Regions from separate parts of the Streptomyces sp. NPDC058864 genome, predicted to be linked through region 3. Evidence: riboswitches for the same ligand, from Rfam matches in the RefSeq annotation. Region 3 holds a riboswitch; each other region holds the start of a gene.
What was found. Region 3 has a riboswitch for cyclic di-AMP ahead of ACFW3D_RS31225 (M23 family metallopeptidase). Riboswitches for the same ligand answer to the same signal wherever they lie in the genome.
Positions count from the first base shown of each region.

Region 1: another riboswitch for cyclic di-AMP. It lies ahead of ACFW3D_RS00295 (C40 family peptidase); the one in region 3 lies ahead of ACFW3D_RS31225 (M23 family metallopeptidase).
Region 2: another riboswitch for cyclic di-AMP. It lies ahead of ACFW3D_RS21940 (transglycosylase family protein); the one in region 3 lies ahead of ACFW3D_RS31225 (M23 family metallopeptidase).
Region 4: another riboswitch for cyclic di-AMP. It lies ahead of ACFW3D_RS05655 (M23 family metallopeptidase); the one in region 3 lies ahead of ACFW3D_RS31225 (M23 family metallopeptidase).

Region 1 is NZ_JBHYMQ010000001.1:63,867-67,577, reverse strand. It holds gene pcrA (DNA helicase PcrA) at 1-1,506, opposite strand, end outside; cyclic di-AMP (ydaO/yuaA leader) riboswitch at 1,745-1,903, shown strand; gene ACFW3D_RS00295 (C40 family peptidase) at 1,912-3,060, shown strand; gene ACFW3D_RS00290 (hypothetical protein) at 3,089-3,442, opposite strand.
Region 2 is NZ_JBHYMQ010000028.1:56,791-60,501, reverse strand. It holds gene ACFW3D_RS21950 (GNAT family N-acetyltransferase) at 1-203, shown strand, start outside; gene ACFW3D_RS21945 (aldo/keto reductase) at 268-1,275, opposite strand; cyclic di-AMP (ydaO/yuaA leader) riboswitch at 1,918-2,109, shown strand; gene ACFW3D_RS21940 (transglycosylase family protein) at 2,112-3,263, shown strand; gene ACFW3D_RS21935 (SAM-dependent methyltransferase) at 3,472-3,711, shown strand, end outside.
Region 3 is NZ_JBHYMQ010000056.1:392-4,102, forward strand. It holds gene ACFW3D_RS31220 (extracellular solute-binding protein) at 1-1,017, shown strand, start outside; cyclic di-AMP (ydaO/yuaA leader) riboswitch at 1,235-1,374, shown strand; gene ACFW3D_RS31225 (M23 family metallopeptidase) at 1,704-2,687, shown strand; gene ACFW3D_RS31230 (hypothetical protein) at 2,825-3,106, opposite strand; gene ACFW3D_RS31235 (DUF6227 family protein) at 3,241-3,711, opposite strand, start outside.
Region 4 is NZ_JBHYMQ010000004.1:269,133-272,843, forward strand. It holds gene ACFW3D_RS05645 (HPr family phosphocarrier protein) at 1-38, shown strand, start outside; gene ACFW3D_RS05650 (GntR family transcriptional regulator) at 255-947, opposite strand; gene ACFW3D_RS05655 (M23 family metallopeptidase) at 1,170-1,934, opposite strand; cyclic di-AMP (ydaO/yuaA leader) riboswitch at 1,950-2,106, opposite strand; gene ACFW3D_RS05660 (class I SAM-dependent methyltransferase) at 2,392-3,240, shown strand; gene ACFW3D_RS05665 (M16 family metallopeptidase) at 3,308-3,711, opposite strand, start outside.

The DNA of each region.
Region 1 (3,711 bases), on a different contig from region 3:
CTCGCGCGAGGCGAGGGCGTCGACCATGGCCTCGGCGCGCTCCCCGATGCCGCGCTTGGGCACGTTGAGGATGCGGCGCAGCGGGACGGTGTCCTCGGGGTTGGCGAGCACGCGCAGGTAGGCCAGGACGTCCCGGACCTCCTTGCGCTCGTAGAAGCGGACCCCGCCGACGACCTTGTAGGGCAGGCCGACGCGGATGAAGACCTCTTCGAAGACACGGGACTGCGCGTTGGTCCGGTAGAAGACCGCGACCTCGCCGGGGCGGGCGTCGCCCGCGTCGGTGAGCCGGTCGATCTCGTCGGCGATGAACTGCGCCTCGTCGTGCTCCTGGTCGGCGACGTAGCCGGTGATGACCGGGCCCTGGCCGGCCTCGGTCCACAGGTTCTTCGGCCGCCGGGAGGCGTTGCGCTCGATGACGGCGTTGGCGGCGGTCAGGATGTTCTGGGTGGAGCGGTAGTTCTGCTCCAGCAGGATGGTGCGGGCCTGCGGGTAGTCCTCCTCGAACTGGAGGATGTTGCGGATCGTGGCGCCGCGGAATGCGTAGATGCTCTGGTCGGCGTCGCCGACCACGCACAGCTCGGCGGGCCCCTCGCCGCCCTCCTCCGCGTCACCGGTCCCGACCAGCTCGCGCACCAGGGTGTACTGGGCGTGGTTGGTGTCCTGGTACTCGTCGACCAGGACGTGCCGGAAGCGGCGCCGGTAGTGCTCGGCGACGTCCGGGAAGGCCTGGAGCAGATTGACCGTGGTCATGATGATGTCGTCGAAGTCGAGCGCGTTGGCCTCGCGCAGCCGCGACTGGTACATCGCGTAGGCCTCGGCGAGCTTCTTCTCGAAGGGGTTCTCGGCCTGGTCGGCGAAGGTCTCCTCGTCGATGAGCTCGTTCTTGAGGTTGGAGACCTTGGCGCTGAAGGACTTCGGCGGGAACTGCTTGGGGTCCAGGTCCAGGTCGCGGCAGACCAGGGCCATCAGGCGCTTGGAGTCGGCCGCGTCGTAGATCGAGAAGCTGGAGGTGAAGCCGAGCCTCTTGGACTCCCGGCGCAGGATGCGGACGCACGCGCTGTGGAAGGTGGAGACCCACATCACATTGGCGCGCGGGCCGACCAGCTGCTCGACGCGCTCCTTCATCTCCCCGGCGGCCTTGTTGGTGAAGGTGATCGCCAGGATCTGGCCGGGGTGCACCTTGCGGGCGCCCAGCAGGTACGCGATGCGGTGGGTGAGCACCCGGGTCTTGCCGGAGCCGGCGCCGGCGACGATGAGCAGCGGGGAGCCGGTGTGCTCGACCGCGGCGCGCTGCTGCTCGTTGAGCCCCTCGAGCAGCGCGGCCGGGTCGACGGCCGGGCGGGGGGCGCCGTCCCGGTAGTACGCGTCCCGGTCGGCGGGCGCGTCGAAGCGCCCCTCGAAGAGGTCGTCGGGGACCGTGTCGGGCTCGTCCTCGGGAGGCGGCGGGGGCTCCTCCTCCCTCGGTTCGAGGCCGGCCAGGAAGCTGTCGTCAAAGAGGCTGCTCATCGCCTCCCGAGTCTAGGCCGTGGAACGGACAGCGTTGCGCCGCTTGCCCGAGCCCGCCGCCCCGGCCCGGTTCCAGCCCGTCACGACCGGACGGGACACGTCCATCCGCGGCCCCGAACGGTGAAGGTCACGAAATGATTGCGGACAAATCGAACACCAGGGTTCCCACGGACCCCCGCAGTTGACTACCGTGCCGGATCAGGCGGTCCGCTCCACGCGGCGGCGACCGTGCCGTCACGGGCCGCCTCCGCTGAGTCCGGCCACCGCCGGAGCCGGGGACCCAACGACCTTGGGGTGAATCGGCCCGTACGAGCGCAGCGCGCCCGCACGGACCGTAGGGCGGCCTTCCGAAGCCCGAACCCGACAGCTAACCCGGTAGGCGGTCCACGGAAGGAGCCGCCTGACTTGGCGACGCACCGCAAGCCGCGCCCGCGCGCGCTGACCGTCCCCGGCCCCCGGGCCGCGGTCGGACTCACGACCGCCGCACTGGCGACCGTCACCCTCTTCGGCGAGAGCGCGAGCGCGGCGCCCGCCTCACCCGACAAACCGTCCATCACCGAGGTGAAGGCCCAGGTCGACAAGCTCTACCACCAGGCCGAGGCCGCCACCGAGCGCTACAACGGCGCCAAGGAGCAGACCGAGCAGCAGCGGGCGCACGCCGACGCGCTGCTGGACCAGGTGGCCCGCAAGACCGAGACGCTCAACGCCGCCCGCCGCACCATCGGCGAGTACGCAGCGGCGCAGTACCGCGGCGGCGGCCTGGACGGGACGACGACCTTCCTGCTCACCTCCGACCCGCAGCAGTTCCTGGACCAGGCGCATCTGATGGACCGCCTGTCGGACCGCCAGGAGCACGCGCTCGAGACCTTCCGCTCCGAGCAGGCCGAGACGACGGTCAAGCGCTCCGAGGCCGTCGAGAGCCTGCAGAAGCTGACCGAGGCGCAGCAGCGGCTGAACGCGGAGAAGACCGCGGTCAAGCAGAAGCTCGCCGCGGCGCAGAAACTGCTGAACAGCCTCACCGCGCAGGAGAAGGCACGGCTGGCGGCGCTGGAGAAGAAGCGCCAGGAGGAGGCCGCCGCGAAGGCGGCCGAGATCGCCGCCAAGGAGAAGGCAGCGCAGGAGGCGGCCTCGTCGGGCTCGTCCACCGGCTCCACAGGCTCGACGGGGTCCTCGGGCACGACGACCCCGGCGTCCGGGACCTACGCCGCCAAGGCGGCCAAGGCGATCGAGTTCGCGCGGGCCCAGCTGGGCAAGCCGTACGTGTACGGCGCCACCGGCCCAAACTCCTACGACTGCTCGGGCCTGACCCAGGCCGCCTGGGGCGCGGCGGGCGTCTCGATCCCCCGCGTCACCTACGACCAGGTCGACTTCGGCACCCGTGTGAGCTCGGACCAGCTGCAACCCGGCGACCTGGTCTTCTTCTACTCGGACATCACCCACGTCGGTCTCTACATCGGCGGCGGCCAGATGATCCACGCGCCCCACACCGGGAGCGTGGTGAAGATCGCCCCGATCACGGAGATGCCGATCTACGGCTACGCCCGGATGGCCTGAGCCCCCGCCCGGCCGTCCGCGGCCGGGCTCAGGTCCACAGCACCGCGATGAAGATGTTGGCGGTGGTCAGCGCGCCGACGGTGCCGAAGGCCGCCGCCGGCAGCTTCTCCTCGTCCCGCTTGACGTAGACCAGGCCGAGGATCACCACCAGGACCGCGAGCTTCACGCCGATCTTGATGTTGTTCACCGGCTGGTCGTCGGCCTGGTTGAGGCCGACCAGCAGCGCGCCCGTGACCAGCATGGTCAGCGCGCCGTGCAGCATGCCCGGCACGAAGCGGGCCTCGCCGCGGCCCATGGCCTTCATCTGGGTGAGGAAGCCGCCCAGGAGGGCGGCGATGCCGATGATGTGCAGGCCGACGATCAGGTTGATGAGTACGTCCATGGCTCAGGACCCTAGCCAGAGCCATATCAGCGCCCGGCACCGAGGTCGCAGTCTTCCGGCAGATCGGTCATGTCCGGACCGGAAGTGACCAGGTCACCCGTCGAACAGCGGTCATCCGCGTACAGTCCGCGGCCGAATCGGACCAGTCCCGCACACTCCGGCGCCCCCTCGCGGCGTCCAGGTTTAGCGTCCTGCACCAGGTGGCCGATCCCCACTGCCGCGCGGACCCCGTCCCCGGCACGGCCGCCCCCGCCGAAGGTCCGGCGGTG
Region 2 (3,711 bases), on a different contig from region 3:
GTGTGTTCCGCGTCACCTTCAAGACGGACGCGCGCAACGCACGCTCCCGGGCGGCCATCGAGCGCATCGGCGGCCGCTTCGAGGGCGTCCGCCGCGCCCACACCCGTGCCGTGGACGGCACCGTCCGCGACAGCGCGTACTACTCGGTCCTCGCCGAGGAGTGGCCCGGCGTCCGCTCCGCGCTGGAGGCCCGTCTCACCTGAGCCGGCCGCCGAAGCGGACGGGCCGGCCCCCGCGGGGCCGGCCCGTCCGTGCGCGCAGCTGCGGTTACGGGATGCGCACGCCGGCCTCGGCCGAGAGGCGGTCGATCTCGGCGAGCTCGTCCGCGCCGAGCGGGCCCGCGTCGAGGGCGGCGAGGTTCTGGTCGAGCTGGGTGACGCTGCTGGCGCCGATGAGGACGGAGACGACCCGCGGGTCGCGCAGCACCCAGGTCAGGGCCAGCTGGGCCAGGGTCTGGCCGCGCTCTCCGGCGAGCTTGTTGAGGGCGTGCAGGAAGGAGAGCTTCCGCTCGGTCAGGGCGTCGCGCTTGAGGAAGTGGCCGAGCGCCATCCGCGAGTCGGCCGGCACACCGTCCAGGTAGCGGTCGGTGAGCTGGCCCTGGGCCAGCGGCGAGTACGCGATGAGGGCGGTGCCGGTGTCGCCGACGGCGTCCAGGACGCCGTCCTCCGGGTCGCGCTGGAGGATGCTGTAGGCCGCCTGGTGGATCAGCAGCGGGGTGCCCAGCTCGCGCAGGATCTCGGTCGCGCGGCGGTGCGCCTCGGCGGGGTAGTTGGAGATGCCGGCGTACAGCGCCTTGCCCTGGCGGACCGCGGAGTCCAGGGCGCCCATGGTCTCCTCCAGGGGCGTGTCCGGGTCGAAGCGGTGCGAGTAGAAGACGTCCACGTAGTCCAGGCCCATGCGGCCCAGCGACTGGTCGAGGGACGACAGCAGGTACTTGCGGCTGCCCCATTCGCCGTACGGACCCGGCCACATGTCGTACCCGGCCTTGGTGGCGATGAAGAGCTCGTCGCGGTACGGACGGAAGTCCTGGGCGAGGAGCGTGCCGAAGTTGGCCTCGGCCGAGCCGGCGGGCGGGCCGTAGTTGTTGGCCAGGTCGATGTGGACCACGCCGCGGTCGACGGCGCGGCGCAGTACGGCGCGCTGGTTCTCCAGCGGCGAGGTGTCGCCGAAGTTGTGCCACAGGCCCAGGGACACGACGGGCAGCAGGACCCCGCTGCGCCCGGTCCTGCGGTATTCCATCGAGGCGTAGCGGTCGTCGGCGGCGAGGTAGGGCACGCGAGCTCCCGGGCGATGTAAGAAAATGTGCGGGATTGCGAGGCTACCGTCGCCGAATCGGCGCTGTCACGTCCGTTTTCCGGACGCAGGCCGCCGTCCACGTCCCTTCTCGCCCCGCCGGAGCGGCGGTTGTGGCGCACGCCACACCGCCGGCCGTGCCGGATCGGCGCATCCGGGAATCGCCGGCCGCCCTCGGCGGTTGGCTCAGGGGTGCCCCTCGGGACGACTCCTCGGGACGATTCCTCAGGGCGGCGCGGTCGGGGGCGGGTTGGATCGGAACACGTCCTGCCTTATCCGGCATTGAGGCGTCTAACCGGACATATGCGCCCACAGTGCATGCGTAATGAATCGATGCGTGATGGGTGTCACGTGCCGAACACGCAGCGGAGACCCCGGGCAACGCACCGTCCAATTTCCCCGCCGAAATTCACCGGGCGATATCACGTGATTACCGTGGGCCAATTTTCCGCCTACGCAGAGCGGACACTTCTCACGTAAAGTCACGGAAGGGATTGATCGACTTGCGGTCCGCCGCAGGGCGTGATTCGGCTCCTTGCTCCGGAAGGATTCCGTCGTTTAGCTTCCAGATCTCGCAGGACAAATGCCTGCGAGATTCTTCCGGGTGGAACGCCTAGTCCTGCCGCTGCCCGGACGCCGGATGACAAGACCGCACGGCAGGAGCGGGGGACCCAAGGTAGTTGCCGTTCCCGTTGGTCTCGGGACGGCTAGGGGTGAAGTCGCAGCGACATGCCTTTATTTGGCGTGCCCAATTGCGGCCGGGCATCTCCAGCCCGAACCCGACAGCTTACCTCGCAGGCGTCGGAGAGGAATTCGGCATGCCCGGTAAGGGAAAGCACCGTCGCCCGCGGAACACCCGCATCACCCGTATCAGCGCGCTGGCCGGCACCACCGGCGCGGCCGTGGCGCTCCCGATCGTCGGCGCCACCGGTGCCCACGCCGCTCCCGTGAGCGTCTGGGACAAGGTCGCGGCCTGCGAGAGCACCAACAACTGGTCCATCAACACCGGTAACGGCTTCTACGGCGGCCTGCAGTTCACCCAGAGCACCTGGGCAGGCTTCGGCGGCACGAAGTACGCCCCGCGCGCCGACCTCGCGACCAAGGCGCAGCAGATCGCCGTCGCGGAGAAGGTCCTGGCGACCCAGGGCCCGCAGGCCTGGCCCGTGTGCGGCCCCAAGGCCGGTCTGACCAAGGCGATGGCAAACCCGTCGGCCACCCCGGAGAGCGTCTCCGGCACCACCGCGAAGCCGGCCGCCAAGCCCGCCGCCCCCGCCAAGAAGGCCGAGGCGCCGAAGGCCGCCACTGCCGCGCCGAAGAGCGCGGGCGGCTCCTACAAGGTCGCCGGTGGCGACACCCTCTCCAAGATCGCCGATGCCCGGTCGGTCGACGGCGGCTGGCAGAAGCTGTACGCCGACAACAAGTCGGTCATCGGCGGCAACCCGAACCTGATCTACCCGGGCCAGGTCCTGTCCATGGGCGAGAAGGCCGCCGCCAAGGCCGCGCCGAAGGCGGCCAAGGCCGCCCCGGCGGCCAAGCCGGTCGCCGCCAAGGCCGCCAGTGCCTCCGGCTACACGGCCCCGCTCGACCGCGTCACCCTGGGCACCGCCTACCACCAGTCCGGCGCCATGTGGTCCAAGGGCTACCACACCGGTGTCGACTTCATCGCCTCGACCGGCACCAAGGTGAAGTCGATCGCCGCCGGCACCGTGGTCTCCGCGGGCTGGGGCGGCTCGTACGGAAACCAGGTTGTCGTCAAGCACGCCGACGGCCGGTACTCGCAGTACGCCCACCTGTCCGCGCTGTCGGTCTCGGCCGGCCAGTCGGTCTCCACCGGTCAGCAGCTGGGCCTGTCCGGTGCCACCGGCAATGTGACCGGTCCGCACCTGCACTTCGAGGTCCGCACCACCCCCGACTTCGGCTCCGACATGGACCCGCTGGCGTACCTGCGCGCCCACGGCGTCAACGTCTGACCGAACTGATCCACCGTCATCCGGCGGTAGCCTGTGCCCTGTTCCCTGCTTGTCGGGAACAGGGCACATGCCTTTGGTCTGTGACCGAAAACGGATCGAATATTTCCATTTCTTGTTTCCTCTCGAACGGTCGATCAGTAGCCTCTGACGCACGTGGTCGTGTCCACGACCACGTGTCCCGATCACCGACGACGAGCTGGAGCCGTTGATGGAGCGTCCCGCCTGGGCCCCCCATGGAATCGATCTTTCCGTGCCGAGCGTCTCCCGCATCTACGACTACTACCTGGGCGGCTCGCACAACTTCGAGGTCGACCGGGAGGCCGGACGGCGGGCCATCGAGGCATTTCCGGGGCTGCCGAAGATCATGCAGGCCAACCGGGCGTTCATGCGCCGGGCCGTGCGCTTCTCCGTCGACCAGGGCATCACCCAGTTCCTCGACATCGGCTCC
Region 3 (3,711 bases):
GACAGCGGGCTGCTGCGTCCGCTCGACCCCGCCCTCGTCGACGGCGACTTCCTGCGCCAGGCCGCGGACGCCGGCCGCTGGAAGGGCCGCACCTACGCGGTGCCCTTCAACACCGATGTCGGCCTGCTCTACTACCGCACCGACGACCTCGCCAAGGCCGGCCGCCGTCCCGCCGACCTGCGCGGCTACGCCAAGATCGGCGACCTGCTCGCCGACGTCCGCCCGCTCGGCCACCCCGCCTACACCACCCAGTTGCGCGCGTACGAGGGCCTGACGGTCAACACCCTGGAGACCTTCTGGACCGCCGGCGTCGAACTCGTCGACGGCGACGGCCGCTACACCGGCACCGAGGACGGGCTGCGCGAGGGGCTGGACGAGCTCGGCCGGCTGGGCGCGGCCAACAACCTCAACCCGGAGTCCCTGGAGGCCGACGAGTCCGTCACCCTCGCCCAGTTCACCGAGGGGCAGAGCGTGCTGATGCGCAACTGGCCGTACGCCTACAACCGGCTCGACGCCGCCCTCGCCCCCGGCGTCCGCTTCGGCGTGGCCCGGCTCCCCGGCGTCGCCGCCCTCGGGGGGCAGAGCCTGGGCGTCGCGGCCACCAGTGACCGCCCCGGTGACGCCGCGGACCTGATCCGCTTCCTGACCGGACCCGACGCCCAACATGCCCTGCTCAGAGCGGGTTTCGCCCCGGCGCGGCAATCAGCATACGGAGCCGGGGATGTCAACTGTGACGATCCTCACGACCCCCGCGCCTGGTTCTACGACCGCCCCGCGGGCCGCGGCTCGGAGCCCTCGCCCTCGCCGTCCGCCGCGACCCCCGGTTACACGACCCTGCTGTGGTGCGCGCTGCAGGCCGCCAGGGCCCGTCCGGCGACCGCGCACTACGTCACCTTCACCCGGGTCCTGCAGCGTGAGGTGCACGGAATGCTCGCGGCGCACCGCTCCGCCGACGCCTCGGCGGAGCGGCTCGACGCCCGTCTGGGACGCGCGCTCGGCGGCCGCGGTCCGGGGTGACCATCACTCCTCGTGAGCGCGGCACTCCCTTCCGCATAACGACTGATGCACACTCACATTTCCCGTAGGTCACGGCAGTCACGGCCCAATGTCCCGTTCTGTCCTGTCCATCCCCATAGATTCCCGTCATGAACTCGCTTGAGTGGCTTGGAATTGGCGGGCGCCTCTATTAACGTTCGATAACGCAGCGCGGTCGTCCCTCCGCCGACAGGGCGGCGCCGTGCGCTTGCCGAATCCCGTGCGCGGGAACCGGGGAACCACTTCCTGGGGTGAATCGGGGGCCCTCCGCGGTCCTCGTAGGAGACCTTCCTGCTCCGAACCCGTCAGCTAACCCGGTAGGCGAGAAGGAAGGAAAGGAGTGCGCCCGCGTGGCGTCGAACGAGCCTGCCCTGATACCCGGACAGCAACAGGGGTCCGTATCCGCGTACCCCGAGTGGGACACCGCCGAGTGGAACATGGCCGCCGGGTGGAATCCCCCGGCTGCCGAGCAGGCACCGCCGACGAAGAACGCGATCGACGGCTGGGACACCGGCCAGTGGAACATGGCCGCCGGCTGGCTCGACGCGGCCGCCGCCGCGCAGACCACTCCCCAGGACACCGCCGCCGCGGAGCACGAGGCCGCCGGGCACGAGGCGTACGAGGCCGCTGACACCGCCCCCGCCCCCACCAGCCCGCGCCACGAGGACATCCAGGCCTTCGACGCCTTCGGTGCCTTCGGGAGCACCACGGACGCCGAGGACGTCGCAGACGTCGAGGCCGCGCCCTACGAGGGTCCGCAGGCCGAGCCCTGGAACCCCACCGAGGAGTCCACCGGCCCCGTGCGCGGCCGGCACCGCGTCGCCAAGCAGCGCTCCCTGGGCCGCGGTTCCGCGGTCTTCGGGGTCGCGGCCGTGGCCGTGCTGGGCGTCGGAGGGGTCGCCACCGCCGAGGGCAAGAACCCGCTCCCGGTCTCCCTCCCGCACCTGCCCGACGCGTCCCAACTGCCCGGCATCGGCGCCCTCGTCGACGGCGACAGCGCCCCCGAGGCCAAGCCCGTCGCCGAGGCCCTGAGCCCGGGCGCCGGCGAGGCGCTGCGCAACCGCATCCTCGACCAGGCCCAGCAGCAGCGGAACGCCGCCGACCGGGCCGCCAAGACCGCCGCACAGCAGGAGGCCGCGGCCAAGGCCGCCAAGTCCGCCGCGCAGGAACGGGTCCGCGCCGAGGCCGCCGCCAAGAAGAAGGCCGCGGCGGAGGCGGCGAAGAAGCTGGAGGCCGAGCGCCTGGCCGAGCTCGCCAAGAGCTTCGTCAAGCCGGTCTCCTCGTACACGCTGACCGCCGGCTTCGGCGAGTCCAGCTCGCTGTGGGCCAACACCCACACCGGCCAGGACTTCGCCGCCCCGACCGGCACCCCGGTCAAGGCCATCCACAGCGGCACCATCACCGAGGCGGGCTGGGCCGGTTCGTACGGCTACCGGATCATCCTGACCCTCGACGACGGCACCGAGCTCTGGTACTGCCACCTCTCCTCGATGATCGTCACCTCCGGCAAGGTCAACACCGGTGACACCATCGGCCGCGTCGGCGCCACCGGCAACGTCACCGGCCCGCACCTGCACCTCGAGGTGCGCCCCGGCGGCGGCGACCCGATCGGCCCGATGGGCTGGCTGCGCAGCAAGGGCCTCTCCGTCTGAGGCGGAGGGACGTCCGGCCGCGACCGGCGACGACCGGCCCCACGAACTCCGGCGGTCCTGGTGACACCCCCCGTCACCCAGGGCCGCCGGTCCGTTTCCGCGGGGTGTGACGGGACGCGGCGGGGCGCCGCGCGGCGCTACGGGACGACGAAGTTGTAGAGCTCCGAGATCCTCGGCGGTCCGCTCGGCTCCGGGAAACCGGACTCCTTGGCGGCCGGCATCATGATCTCCATGAAGGCCTCGAGGGCCTGCGCGGACTGCCAGACGTTCACCAGCCGCAGACCCTCGTTGGTGATCACGGCGGCATGGGAGAGCAGCCCGGAGGGAGGATGCTCGGGCCCGAACCCCGCGCGGTGGTTCGCCTCCTCGTACTGCAGGGCCGTCACACCGGGGAACTCGACCTCCGCCAGGACCGGCATGGGAACCTCCCGCCTCCCACCGACACGCCTACGCCCCAATTTCCTCCGGCTGCACCCCGGCCGCAATCCGGAACGCGGCCGGGGGCACGGTCAGAACAGCGCGATCCCGCGGTGAACGCGAGGTGAGCGCGTGGTCAGAGCGCCTCCAGCCGGACGTCCGCGGAGTCGCAGGCCGCCGTCTCGTCGGCGTAGACCTCGCACACAGGCCGTCCGTCGGGGGTCATCGTGTGCTCGACCTCCCAGAGGCTGATCTCCTCGCCGGTCTCCAGCAGGAAGGCGTGCTCGTACAGCGTCCAGCCGGCGACCCGGCCGGTGCCGATCCGGGTGTGCCGGCCGGTGACGTACGCGATGTCATGGCCCACCGCCGAACCCAGCCGGCTGCGCAGTTCCTCCCCCGGCACGTCCGTGTTCTCGGCACGCCGCAGCACCCGCCACGCGTGCTCGGCGGAATGGTCCTCCGTGTACTGCCGGGGCCCGGGCGTCAGGTCCATCGCCAGCTGCGGCAGCCGGGCCAGCCAGTCCGCCGCCTCCGCCTCCAGCTCCTCCGGGGAGGGCTCGCCGAAGCGCGCGTCGATCGTGTGCTGGGCGACGGCCAGCGCGTCCGG
Region 4 (3,711 bases), on a different contig from region 3:
TCTCCGAGGGGCTGGACGAACTCCCCGAGACCGTCTGACACCGCGCGCAGCCGCCGTACGGCAAAAGGGGCGGGGTCCCCGTCGAAATCCGGCCGGATTTCGCGGACCCGCCCCTTCGTCATTGCGTCGCCATTTCCGGGCAGGGCGGAGCGCAATGCGCCACGGAAATACCTCCGCACACAATTCCCCACTTTGTATACGGCACTACTGTTAAACCCGGCCGCGCGAAATGTGTACGGCGTGTTTCCGGTTCCTCACCGTGCCGCGGCGCCGCGCCCCGTGCTCTCCGGACGGCGCAGCCGGTGCACCGCCGTCGCCCGCTCCACATGGGCCGCCGTCAGCCGCCGGGCCCGCTCCGCGTCACCGCGCGCCACCGCGTCCACGACCGCCCCGTGCTCCTCCCAGGACTCCATGGCGCGGTCCGGGGTGTCCACCGCGTACACCCAGGCGATCTTGTGTCGCAGCTGGGTCAGCAGCGCCACCAGGGTCGGGCTGCCCGAGGCCTGCGCCAGCGTCTCGTGGAACCAGCCGTCCAGCGCGGGCAGGTCCGACAACTGGCGCCGCAGGGAACGCTCCTGGCCCAGCCGGACGAGTCCGCGCAGCACCTTCACATGGGCCTCGGTGCGCCGCTGCGCCGCCCGCGCGGCGCCCAGCGGCTCCAGCAGGGCACGGATGTCCAGCAGGTCGGCCGCCTCCTGCTCGGTCGGCTCGGCGACGGACGCCCCGGCGTGCCGGCGGGTCCGTACGAAGCCCTCGGACTCCAGGGTGCGCAGCGCCTCGCGCACCGGGACCCGGGAGACCCCGTAGCGCTTGGCCAGCTGCTCCTCGGTGAGCCGGCTCCCCGGCGCGAAGAACCCGCTGACGATGTCGTCACGGATCGCCGTGCACACCGCCCGGGCCGAATTCCGGCGGCCCGCACCGCCGGTCCCGTTCACGTCCGACCCCACATCGCAGGTTTCCTTTCGGTGCGCGCCGACGTCCGTCCTGCAATCCGCGCGCAACGGAGGAGCCGGCGTTTCTGCCGCGACTCTATTCCAGTGGGGCGCCGATTCCGACGGCCGTCCTGAATTCATGGAGCGTTTTTGGACACACCCGCGGCCGGCAGGCACCGGCATGCCGAAGGCCCCGGCGGGGGAACCGGGGCCTTCGGGTGGGGGGAGGGGAATGGCTCAGATGCGGACGCCCTTGGAGCGCAGGTACGCCAGCGGGTCCACGTCGCTGCCGTAGGAGGGGGCCGTACGCGCCTCGAAGTGCAGGTGCGGCCCGGTCACGTTGCCGGTGGCACCCGACAGGCCGATCCGCTGCCCCGCGGAGACGGTCTGGCCCACGGACACGCCCAGCGAGGACAGGTGGCCGTACTGGGTGTACATGCCGTCCGCGTGGCGGATCACGATGTTGTTGCCGTACGAGCCGCCCCAGCCCGCCTCGACGACGGTGCCGGCGCCGGCGGCGTGCACCGGCGTGCCGACGGAGGCCACGAAGTCCACACCGGTGTGGTAGCCGGAGGACCACAGGCTGCTCGTCGCGCGGTAGGGCGTGCCGATGGAGCCGGCGACGGGCAGTGTCCAGCCACCGAGCGTGCCGCGGCCCGCCGCGGCGCTCCGCGACGCGTGCGCGGTGCCGCCCGCCCGGGCCGCCTTGGCCTTGGCGGCCTTGGCCGCGGCCTCCTTGGCGGCACGTTCACGGGCGGCGCGCTTGGCCTTGGCGACGTGGGCGTCGTGGCGCTTCTGTGCGACGACGGCCGCCCGGTGCTGGGCCGACGCCTGGTCGGCGAGGTGCGTGGCCAGGTCCCCGGCGACGGCGGCGCAGCGGGCGAAGGCGGAGCCCCCGGTCCCGGCGTCGGCGGCCGCGGCGGGCACGACGAACGCGCCGGTGGTGACGGTGGTCAGCGCGGCGGCGCCGGCCAGGGTGGAGCGAATGGAGAACGACGCCATGGGCAGGCGGAGATCCTTTCCTTCCTTCTCGCCTACCGGGTTAGCTGACGGGTTCGGAGCAGGAAGGTCTCCTACGGGCGGCGGCACGCCGCCCGATTCACCCCAGGGACTTCTCGTGTGGGTCCCCGGCTCCCCAGGCTCACGCCCGACGGGGACTCGGCGATCGTTGCTCCGGTGCCGCGGGAGGCGGCTGCTTCCGCCGGGCAACCCGAGGACGCTAACCGCGCGTTGCTCCCGTCTCCAAAAAAATCCGGCAATATGTGCGGGATGCCACACCGGACGCCAACCGGTCGCAACCGTCCGCAATACCGCGCCGCCCCGGCCCCCGGCGGTATGCGCGCTTCCGGGAGCCCCGGCGCGGCCGCGCGACGCCGCGGTGCGGGCCGCGTGACCGGCGTCACGGAGCGGCCCTGCCGTCCGGGGCCCGGCGGCGGCACCACGTACGTAGGGTCACGGGATGACCACGACACCAGGAGCGGCCGCCGACGCCGCCCGCGCCGCCGAGGACTTCCTGCGCGCCTTCCACGACCGGATGCCCGGCCGCCAGTCGAAGGGGGCCGAGGCCGCCCCCACCCGCGACGGGCGGACCGGTTACGAGGTGCTGGCCGAGCGCGTCGCGGGCGCCCGGCGGGTCCTGGACCTCGGCTGCGCGGACGGCGCCCTGCTGGAGCTGCTCGCCGGGCGCGGCGCCGAAACGGCGGGCGTCGACCTGTCGGAGGGCGAGCTCGCCCTCGCCCGCCTGCGGCCCGCGCTGGCCGGCGCGGATCTGCGGCAGGGGCGTGCCCAGGAGCTGCCGTTCCCCGACGCCTCGTTCGACGCCGTCGTCTCCCACATGGCGCTGATGCTGATGTCGGACCCCGACCGGGTGGTGGCCGAGGCGGCGCGGGTGCTCGCGCCGGGCGGCACGTTCGCGGTCGCCGTCGGCGGCGGCTCCGTGCCCGGCGAGGCCGTGGAACTGTTCCTGGAAGTGGCCGTGCCGTACTTCCGGGCGGCACCGCCGGAACGCCGCGTCCCGCGGCTGGGCGACCGCAGGACACGGACCCGGGAGGGTCTCGACGGGCTCCTCGCACCGCTGGGCTTCGCGCCGCTGTCCTGGGAGACGGTCGTCATGGCCATGGACGGGACGCCCGACGAGGTCTGGTCGACCCTCAGCGGGATGTTCTACGACATGGAGGTCCTGGACGAGGAGCGGACCGCGCAGCTGCGCGCCGAGTTCCTGGAGCACGCGCGCGCCCTGGCCGGGCCCGGCGGGCGCATTCCGTGCGGCATGCGGGTCCATGTGGCGGCGGCCCGCCTCGGCCGCTGAACGGCCACCGGCACACCGCGGCCCCGGGTGCCTCGAGGGCGCCCGGGGCCGCGGTGGGCAATACCGGTCAGCCGCCCGTGACGACCTCGACCGGGCCGATGCCCAGCTCGCGGATCGGGTCCGCGATGACGGAGGCGTCGCCGACGAGGACGACCACGAGCCGGTCCAGCGGGAACGCGTTGACGGCCGCGGCCGTCGCCTCGACCGTGCCGGTGGCGGCCAGACGCTCGTAGAGCCGCGCCTGGAAGTCGTCCGGCAGGGACTGCTCGACCTGGTCGGCGAAGGTGCCGGCCACAGCGGAGGCCGTCTCGTAGCGCAGCGGTGCCACGCCCACCAGGTTCTGCACGGCGGCGTCGCGCTCCTCGTCGGTGAGGCCCTCCGCCGCCAGGGTGCGCAGCACCTGCCAGGTGTCGGCCAGCGCGGGCGCGGTGACGTCGGTCGCCACGGACCCGCTGATGCCGAGCAGGGAGA